One region of the Aeribacillus sp. FSL k6-2211 genome, then DNA from elsewhere that is predicted to be linked to it. Evidence: riboswitches for the same ligand, from Rfam matches in the RefSeq annotation. Region 1 holds a riboswitch; the other holds the start of a gene.

Region 1 (4,193 bases):
GACTTTCTTTGACCTTTTGGAATCAAAGAGACAATCTCAATCATTCAATAGTTAGATTCACTGTTTGACCTTTTCTGACTTTATTATACTTTGACCTTTTTTGACTTTCAAGTCTTTTTTACAAATTTTTTTCGTCTTTTTTTCCCTTCTTGTCCATATATTGTTGATAAAGTAAGGTGGGTGAAACATGAGCAATAAATGGGTATTGGCACTTCAAATAGCTTCTGTCTATATCGGCACTGTCATCGGTGCAGGGTTTGCAACGGGAAAAGAGATCGTTGAGTTTTTTTCAAAATACGGCGCTGGAGGAATTGTTGGAATTATTTGTTCTGCCGTTTTATTTGTTTGGCTGGGAACGAAAATGATGTTGATCGGAAGACGCATTAATGCATCTTCGTATTTGCAGTTGAACCAATTTTTGTTTGGGACGTTGTCAGCTTATGTAGTCAACGGCTTGATGTTTATGATGCTGATTGGCATCACATCGGTCATGCTGTCGGGGGCGGGGGCGATTTTTGAAGAGCAACTGTCGCTTTCAAAGCAATTTGGAATTTTTTTAACGATTGTGCTTTCCATTGCTGTGATTTCGTTTGGAGTCAAAGGGCTGTCTTCCGTCAATCTAATGGTTGTTCCGCTTTTTATTTTGTTTAGCCTGATCATCTCCATTGAAGCCATCATAAGGAGTGATTTTATCGATTTATCGTTGGATGGAGTGTTTCAACCAGTCAAATCAAGCTTTTTATATGTTTCTTTTAATCTCTCTCTTGCTCAGGCTGTACTTGTTCCGCTCGCAAACGCAATAAAGGATGAAAGCGCCATTAAATTGGGCGGAGTTGTAGGCGGTCTCGGATTAAGCTTCATTTTATTTTCCAGCTATTTCTCCCTTCTGCATTTGCCGGACGCCGGGCTTTTTGAAATCCCAATGGCTGAAATTGTCAAGCAGCTGTTTTCAGGCTTTTATTACATATACATCCTTGTTATTTTTGGAGAAATATTTTCATCGTTGATCGGCAATCTGTATGGTTTGGAACGGCAATTATCATCGGAAAAGCCTTTGGCAAAAATCGCTGGTGTCATTTTCATCCTATTATTATGTTATTTAGTCAGCCTGATAGGATACGGAAAGCTCATTTCCACGCTTTATCCGCTGTTCGGGTATATGAGCATTGCCTTTTTCATATTATTAATGTTCAAAAAAATTCCAGACGATAACAAATCATGATAAAATAGTAGGGAAATGAAGGAGGAGTTTATTTGGATAAAATCGCGGTCATTTCTGATATACATGGGAATATTCCGGCGTTGTCGTCTGTATTGAAAGATATAAGCTTGCGAAATGTAGATCGAATTTTTTGTTTAGGAGATCTTGTCGGAAAAGGACCTGAATCAAAAGAAGCGATCGATATCGTCCGCAGCTCCTGCGATTTTGTTTTAAAAGGAAACTGGGACGAGCTGATTACAAGGGAAGATGTAAACGATGTCGTTCGCTGGCATCAAAATCAGTTGTCGCAAGAAGACATAGAATATTTGCGTAGCCTCCCGTTTTCCATTGATTTTTATATGAGCGGCCGCCGGCTGCGGCTTTTTCATGCATCCCCTTTCAGCGTCTGGATAAGAGTACAGCCTTGGGATTCGATTGAAAAAAGATTGTCCATGTTTGAAAACAGCGTTGAAACCGGTTTGGGAACGAAGGAGCCGGATGTTGTCGGATACGGTGATGTTCATAATGCCTTTATACAGCATTTATCCGGTAAAACGCTTTTTAATGCAGGCAGTGTCGGTAATCCGCTGGACCTGCCCGAAGCATCCTACTGCATTTTGGAAGGCACGTTCAACTCGGAGAAAAGGGCTCCTTTTTCGATTCAGCACATACGTGTTCCATATGATATTGACCTTGCCATTCAATTAGCTAGAAAAAAAGAAATGCCGGAACTAAAAGAGTATATTCAGGAATTAACGACCTCACGCTACAGAGGCTTGGAAAAGGCATGATGCGGAGGTATAAGTAAAATTATTGTAGGTAAAAATTAGCGCCTTCATTTAATGAGAACTCTGATTGCTCATTAAATGAAAGGGAAAGTGTGGCAGTAATATAAGAAAGTGCGGCTGCTCCTGGTAGAATGATCATGGACTACATTTAGAGGATAAAAAATTGCCCACAAACGCTCGGCTCAATTCTGTTTTTTGAAAAAGGAGATTTTTTTACCAAGAGGGTACCCTGAAAAAAGTGATTTCGCTATCAAAAAATAGCGATTAAAAAAGTTGCCCACAAAGTCTTGAGTGACTCCAGTCGGAGCATGCCGTTTGCATAACCAATTCTGTATGATATAATAAGATACAACTTGAATAAAAATCTGTTTCGAAAGAACGGGAGAGGTTCTAGCACACCCTCTATAAAAAACTAAGGAAAACTATATCCTTGGGATATAGTTTTTTCAATGTTTGCGAAAGGTTTAGAAGTTGAATAGATTTATGATGATTTCGAAAGGCTTCTGAACAGCTTGCTTCCGCCTCTGTAGCAGAAAAAGAAGCATCAGTTTCTGTTTAAGCTAGGCAGTGTGAATGGCTTTCTTTTTTCAGAAAGGAGCGTTTTCAAATGGATAATAAGAAAGCGGTCGTTGTGTTTAGCGGAGGACAAGACAGTACAACTTGTTTGTTTTGGGCGAAGAAACAATTTGATGAGGTGACCGCTGTCACGTTTCATTATAATCAGCGGCATGCACAGGAAATTGAAGCAGCGAAAAACATTGCGAACGAAGCCGGCATACCTCATTATGTGCTGGACATGTCCTTATTAAATCAAATGGCGCCGAATGCATTAACGCGTTCAAATATGGAAATTGAACAAAAGGAAGGAGAGCTTCCCAACACTTTTGTTCCGGGGAGGAATTTAGTTTTTTTGACATTTGCCGCCATTTTGGCGAAACAACTGGGAGCGAAACATATTGTGACAGGTGTATGTGAAACGGATTTCAGCGGCTATCCTGACTGCCGGGACGTGTTCGTAAAATCCTGCAATGTAACGATTAATTTAGCGATGGAAGAGGATTTTGTGATTCACACGCCGCTTATGTGGATCAATAAAGCGGAAACGTGGAAGTTTGCCGATGAGTTAGGGGTGTTCGATATCATTCGCGAAAAAACGTTGACGTGCTATAACGGCATTATTGGCGACGGATGCGGCGAATGCCCTGCTTGCTTATTGAGAAAAAGGGGATTGGAACAATATTTGGCTGAAAAAGGAGCTAATACGTGATGCTTCATCAATTTTATCCGCAAGTTTTTCATAGTTATAGTTATGAGCTGAATAAAGATATGCAAATATCTGCTGCACACTACATCCCGCATGAAAAAGCGGGGAAATGCGCCCGTGTACATGGCCACACGTATTTCGTCAATCTCACTATTTGCGGTGATCAGCTTGATGATTCAGGATTCCTTGTGAATTTTCAGCATTTAAAAAAATGGGTTCATGATCGATTTGACCATACGCTGCTCAATGACCATACGGATGTATTCAATGGTCAAAACAGCGAAGACTTTCCAACGACAGAAGTGGTTGCGCGGAAAATTTGGGAAATTGTCCAGGATCATTTAAATGTACTCCCGAATAAACCGAAATGCTTGCAGGTGTTTGTCAGAGAAACGCCGACAAGCTATGTTGTGTACCGTCCGAAAAGGGAGATGAAATAATGAAAAAAATACCGGTCATCGAGATTTTTGGACCGACCATTCAAGGGGAAGGAATGGTGATCGGACAAAAAACAATGTTTGTCCGAACGGCCGGTTGCGACTATTCATGCAGCTGGTGTGATTCAGCTTTTACGTGGAACGGTTCAGCAAAAGATGAAATTAAACAAATGACAGCAGCGGAAATTTTGGACGATCTTATTGAGCTTGGCGGCGATCGCTTCAATCACGTCACCATTTCGGGCGGAAATCCGGCATTGATTAGAGGATTGGATGAATTGATTATCCTTTTAAGGGAGCAAGGATTTCGCACTGCACTGGAGACACAGGGAAGCCGTTATCAAGATTGGTTTTTACTAATCGATGATTTAACTCTTTCTCCCAAGCCTCCTAGTTCAGGGATGAAAACGAACTTTACTGTGCTTGATGACATTATGAAGCGGCTGATCGATGGCGGACGGAAAGACAATGTTAGTCTAAAAGTTGTTGTTTTTAATGAGGAA
Region 2 (4,193 bases), 760 kb from region 1:
AACGCATTTTATCGTCATAAACCGCTTGAATGCGCTGTTTTAATGTCCGCTTTTCTTGTTCGATAATGCTTTCATTGAACACCCCTTCTTGAAAAGGAGGCGAAAGAAGTACTTCGGACAACAATTCGATCCCTTTTTCCAATAAAGGTGTCTTATCTTTTAAAAATTTTTCATTCGGGATTTCCATCCGGAACGTAATGATATGGTTTTCTCCCTTTTTGGCTAAATCGACTTGCAGTGTTGCACCGTACAAATCATCCAAATATTTCCTTAATTCAGTTGTGGATGGGTAGGATGCTGTACCTCTTTGCAAAACATGGGGAAGCAAAGCTCGAATGGTTACATCCTTTTCCGATAGCGGCGCCTTTAACCTTAAAATGAGTGAATTTGTTTTAAAAGCATTTGATGAAACGGTATGCAGCTGAATCCCGTTTATTTCGCTTACTTGCTCTTGTAAAAAACCCATTCTATCCCTCCTAAGCTGAAAGCTTTCTATATGATATTGTTTCCAATCATGAAAAAACACGTTATTAGTAATTATATCAATCATAGGATATTGAAGGAAATCATAACGAAATGAAATATTATTTAAAGTTTACATAATTAAATTACTGTTAATTATTTAACAAAAAGCAGGGATGCCTCTAGCCAGATCAGCTGACTTATGACATCCTTCTTATGTATAAAATATGGGTATACTATACGATAACATGCAGGAATTAAAAAGTCTTTAGCAGATTCTCGGAGAAAACATACTATTGATCGTTGCCCAATACTTTTTTGTGTGTTTCAGTTTATTGTTCAATTTTAAGTAAAAAAATACCATATACTTAAAAACCTGAATCCGTGATGAATTGAAATCGACTTTGATTTTGTTGTAATTTTGATGGATTGATAATCCATAAAACCCTTTTTATGCTTATGACCTATGTCATCTCTATTTCCGAAAATGGAACAAATCTCTTTTTTAGGTATACGAACCAAAAAAATAGACAAAAAAGCACAGGGAGTGACGTTGGACATCAGTGCCCGAACATTCGTTCGTTATCTTGCCTCTCTCCATTTCTGATAGACGTTCAGTAGGGGCTCGCTATAGCCACTCCTTCGCGTCAGTTTCATCCAGATCTGTCGTGATCGACGGACGAGTCGCCCTGCCATCGTGATCACCGTCTGAATAATCGTCTTGATGCGGCGGCGTTTCACTTTGTGGTGCAACGGATGTCTCGGATCGCTTAATAGATCTTGTCCAATCAGACGAAGAAGATTGTAAACGAAGGCTCCCATGACCAACACGAGCGCATTCGTTTTCATCTTCCCAGATGGAAGCCGCTCTAAATCTAAGTCGCTCTTCAGTTCGCTATGAAACTGTTCGCATGTCGCATGGTCATGATACAACGCGAGCACATCGCTCATTCGAACATGCTCGTATCCTTTGAGCCGCACCCAATAGCTTTCCACTTCATAATCAGGAACGAGCATCAGCTGTCCATTGCGTTCCATCGTCCGTTCCGTCACTTGGGTGACTTGAACGTACGTATACGTGTTTCCATCGATCGCTGCCTTCTGTGGAAGGCATAGCTCATAGGTTTGTACTCCTTCGCTTTGTCCATCATCGACACGTTTGCCCTTTTGCGAAGCGATCTGGAACCAAAGCGCTGTCGATTCTCGGCGTAAGTTTCGCTTGATGACAAAGTCCACGTCTTCCTTTAGGCATACGTGCACATTCGCTTCTGCATCGTTTCCTGCATCCATGCGAACAAGCAGACGAGATGAAGTCAGTTGACGAGCTCGACGGATAGCGGTGACTAAAAACGAGGGCATGTTGTCTTGCACATGTTGTTTCCCTGGACGCAACTCGGCATGAACGAGATACCCTTCCTTCCCTGCATACGCAAACAACGGTGTAAAACCGTCAAATCCTTTATACGTTCGACTGACTCCTTCTTTTTTCGTATCGGAGTTGTCAAATGGGGAACCATCTATATCAAGGGGAAGCCATGTCGTCTTTCCTTTGGTCCAACAAGGGGACAAAGTGGCATGTCGTTGAATCAACAGACGTATGGACTCCTCCCAAAGAATCGTTTCGGTCATCGGAAGACAAGCGAGCTGATCGAGTCGTTGTCGCAAGGTTGGAGAGGAAGGCACGTGCTGAATCCCCATCGATGCCGAAAAGATATCGTCCTGACGATACGCTTCGATATGATCGAAATCCGTTTTTCCTGTGGCAAGCAAGCCAATCATCGAGCGAATGACATCGCTATGGGAAATGTGCACTTCTCGACGAACCGTTGGAAGCCGAAGTGCGTTTACCCGTTTATCCAGTTTCGTTCGATGGAGTAAGTAGCCAACGAGAGCAAGCCCAGCACTTGGGGTAATCGCTTCATCTGTCAATACAAACCGAATCGGGAAATCTTTCATCACATCACCTACTTGATGAAGAATCGTCAACGTCGTTTTCCCTTATCGTATCAACGGTTTGCGACCATTGTAAAGATGTTTTGTCACGGATTCAGGTTATTATAAGAGTTTTAAAAATTTGGATTTTTTATATTTTTTTTGGTAATTTTAAATAATTGACTTTTACTTTTTATTTTATTAATATATAATCTTGTGTTTCATAAACACCGTGGTTCGAAACCATCCCACGATAAAAAACTAAGGAGCTGTTGAAAAAATGAATAGTAAAACAAAATTTTTAGCGACGACAGCGATTATTGCAGCACTTTACTTTGCAGTATCGATGTTAGTTGCACCGTTCGCATTTAAAGAAGTACAATTTCGTATTTCTGAAATGTTTAACCATTTAGTCGCTTTTAATCCGCGCTATATGTTAGGCATTTTGCTTGGAGTATTCATCACTAATTTATTTTCACCATTAGGGCCGATAGATATTTATTTTGGAGTAGGCCATTCACTTTTAACTCTTGGAATTTTCATTTTAATTTGTAAGTTTGTGAAAAATATTTGGCTTCGATTAGTGATTAACTCATTTTTATTTACATTCACAATGTTTATTATCGGTATTGAATTAAACATCATGTATGAAATTCCATTTTGGTTTGCATGGTTAACGTGTGCAATTGGTGAATTTGTCGTCTTAATTATAGGTGCACCAATTATGCACTTTATAAATAAACGTCTTAAATTTAAAGATTTAATATGATAAGCAGGAGAGGTAGGGTTAGCACCCACCTCTTTTTATATTTTTAAAGAAGCTACTTGTAAAATAAAACCCTTTTAAATCTAGTGCTTCTCCCTTCTTGATTTTTCTAATGAAGAAACTGCTTAATCGTTCATTCTGTAATTTACCTCCCCCCAACCTTTTCAAATGAAATCAATCTATTTTTTCTGAATACATTGACAATATAGAAATATTTTTATAGAATGAAATTTACATAATCGTTCGGAATTGGCATTCGCCATGAAGAGCTGAGCAGAGTTTAGTTTAGTATGAGAATAGTTGAGAATAGCCGAGTAAATTGATGAGTAAGAATAGTAGCGATTTTGTACGCTTTAGAGAGCTAGTGGGTGGTGTAAACTAGTGCGAAAGAATCGTGAATGGGCCTTACGAGAGCGACTAGCGCAAGTTAGTTGACGGATTCCCTCGTTATCGGGAAGTGTCAATAGTAGACACACCAAGGTGGAAGTTTTTACAACTTCAACAGAGGTGGCAACGCGGTAAATACCGTCCTCTACAAGGAAAATGAAATTCCTTGTAGGGGACTTTTTTATTTGTCTGCAAATCCTCGGCTTTACCACTCAACTTCAAATTATAACAATTTGGAGGAATGAATGATGACACTTCAACCGTTTATTACACGAGTAAATAATAATGAATATTTATCTTTCGATGACATGTTACAAGCAGCAAAACTTGTTTTTAATGAAACTACACCTAAAGATGAAATTGCCCAGTTTCTTGTTGCATTAAGTCAAAAAGGTGAAACAGCAGAAGAAATTGCAGCATTAGCTACTGTCATGAAAGCAAACTCTTTAAATGTTGCCGTTCCAGAAGGAGTATATATGGACAATTGTGGAACAGGTGGAGACGGTTTAAAAAGCTTCAATATTAGTACCGCTTCCGCTTTTATCCTTTCATCTTGCGGTATAAAAGTTGCAAAACACGGTAATCGAAAAATCTCAAGTAGCTCTGGTAGTGCTGACGTTTTAGACGCTTTAGGTATTCCTGCAAG

What was found. Region 1 has a riboswitch for preQ1 ahead of queC (7-cyano-7-deazaguanine synthase QueC). Riboswitches for the same ligand answer to the same signal wherever they lie in the genome.
Positions count from the first base shown of each region.
Region 2: linked by a shared signal. The riboswitch ahead of NSU19_RS10910 (QueT transporter family protein) and the one ahead of queC (7-cyano-7-deazaguanine synthase QueC) in region 1 are both predicted to bind preQ1.

Region 1 covers NZ_CP150190.1:1,522,537-1,526,729, forward strand. Annotated here, with positions in the region: gene NSU19_RS07440 (hypothetical protein) at 188-1,222, shown strand; gene NSU19_RS07445 (metallophosphoesterase family protein) at 1,255-1,992, shown strand; PreQ1 riboswitch class I at 2,368-2,411, shown strand; gene queC (7-cyano-7-deazaguanine synthase QueC) at 2,597-3,256, shown strand; gene queD (6-carboxytetrahydropterin synthase QueD) at 3,256-3,693, shown strand; gene queE (7-carboxy-7-deazaguanine synthase QueE) at 3,693-4,193, shown strand, end outside.
Region 2 covers NZ_CP150190.1:2,279,038-2,283,230, forward strand. Annotated here, with positions in the region: gene NSU19_RS10900 (pitrilysin family protein) at 1-466, opposite strand, end outside; gene NSU19_RS10905 (IS1380-like element ISGsp2 family transposase) at 1,045-2,418, opposite strand; PreQ1 riboswitch class I at 2,621-2,665, shown strand; gene NSU19_RS10910 (QueT transporter family protein) at 2,675-3,163, shown strand; T-box leader at 3,474-3,696, shown strand; gene trpD (anthranilate phosphoribosyltransferase) at 3,796-4,193, shown strand, end outside.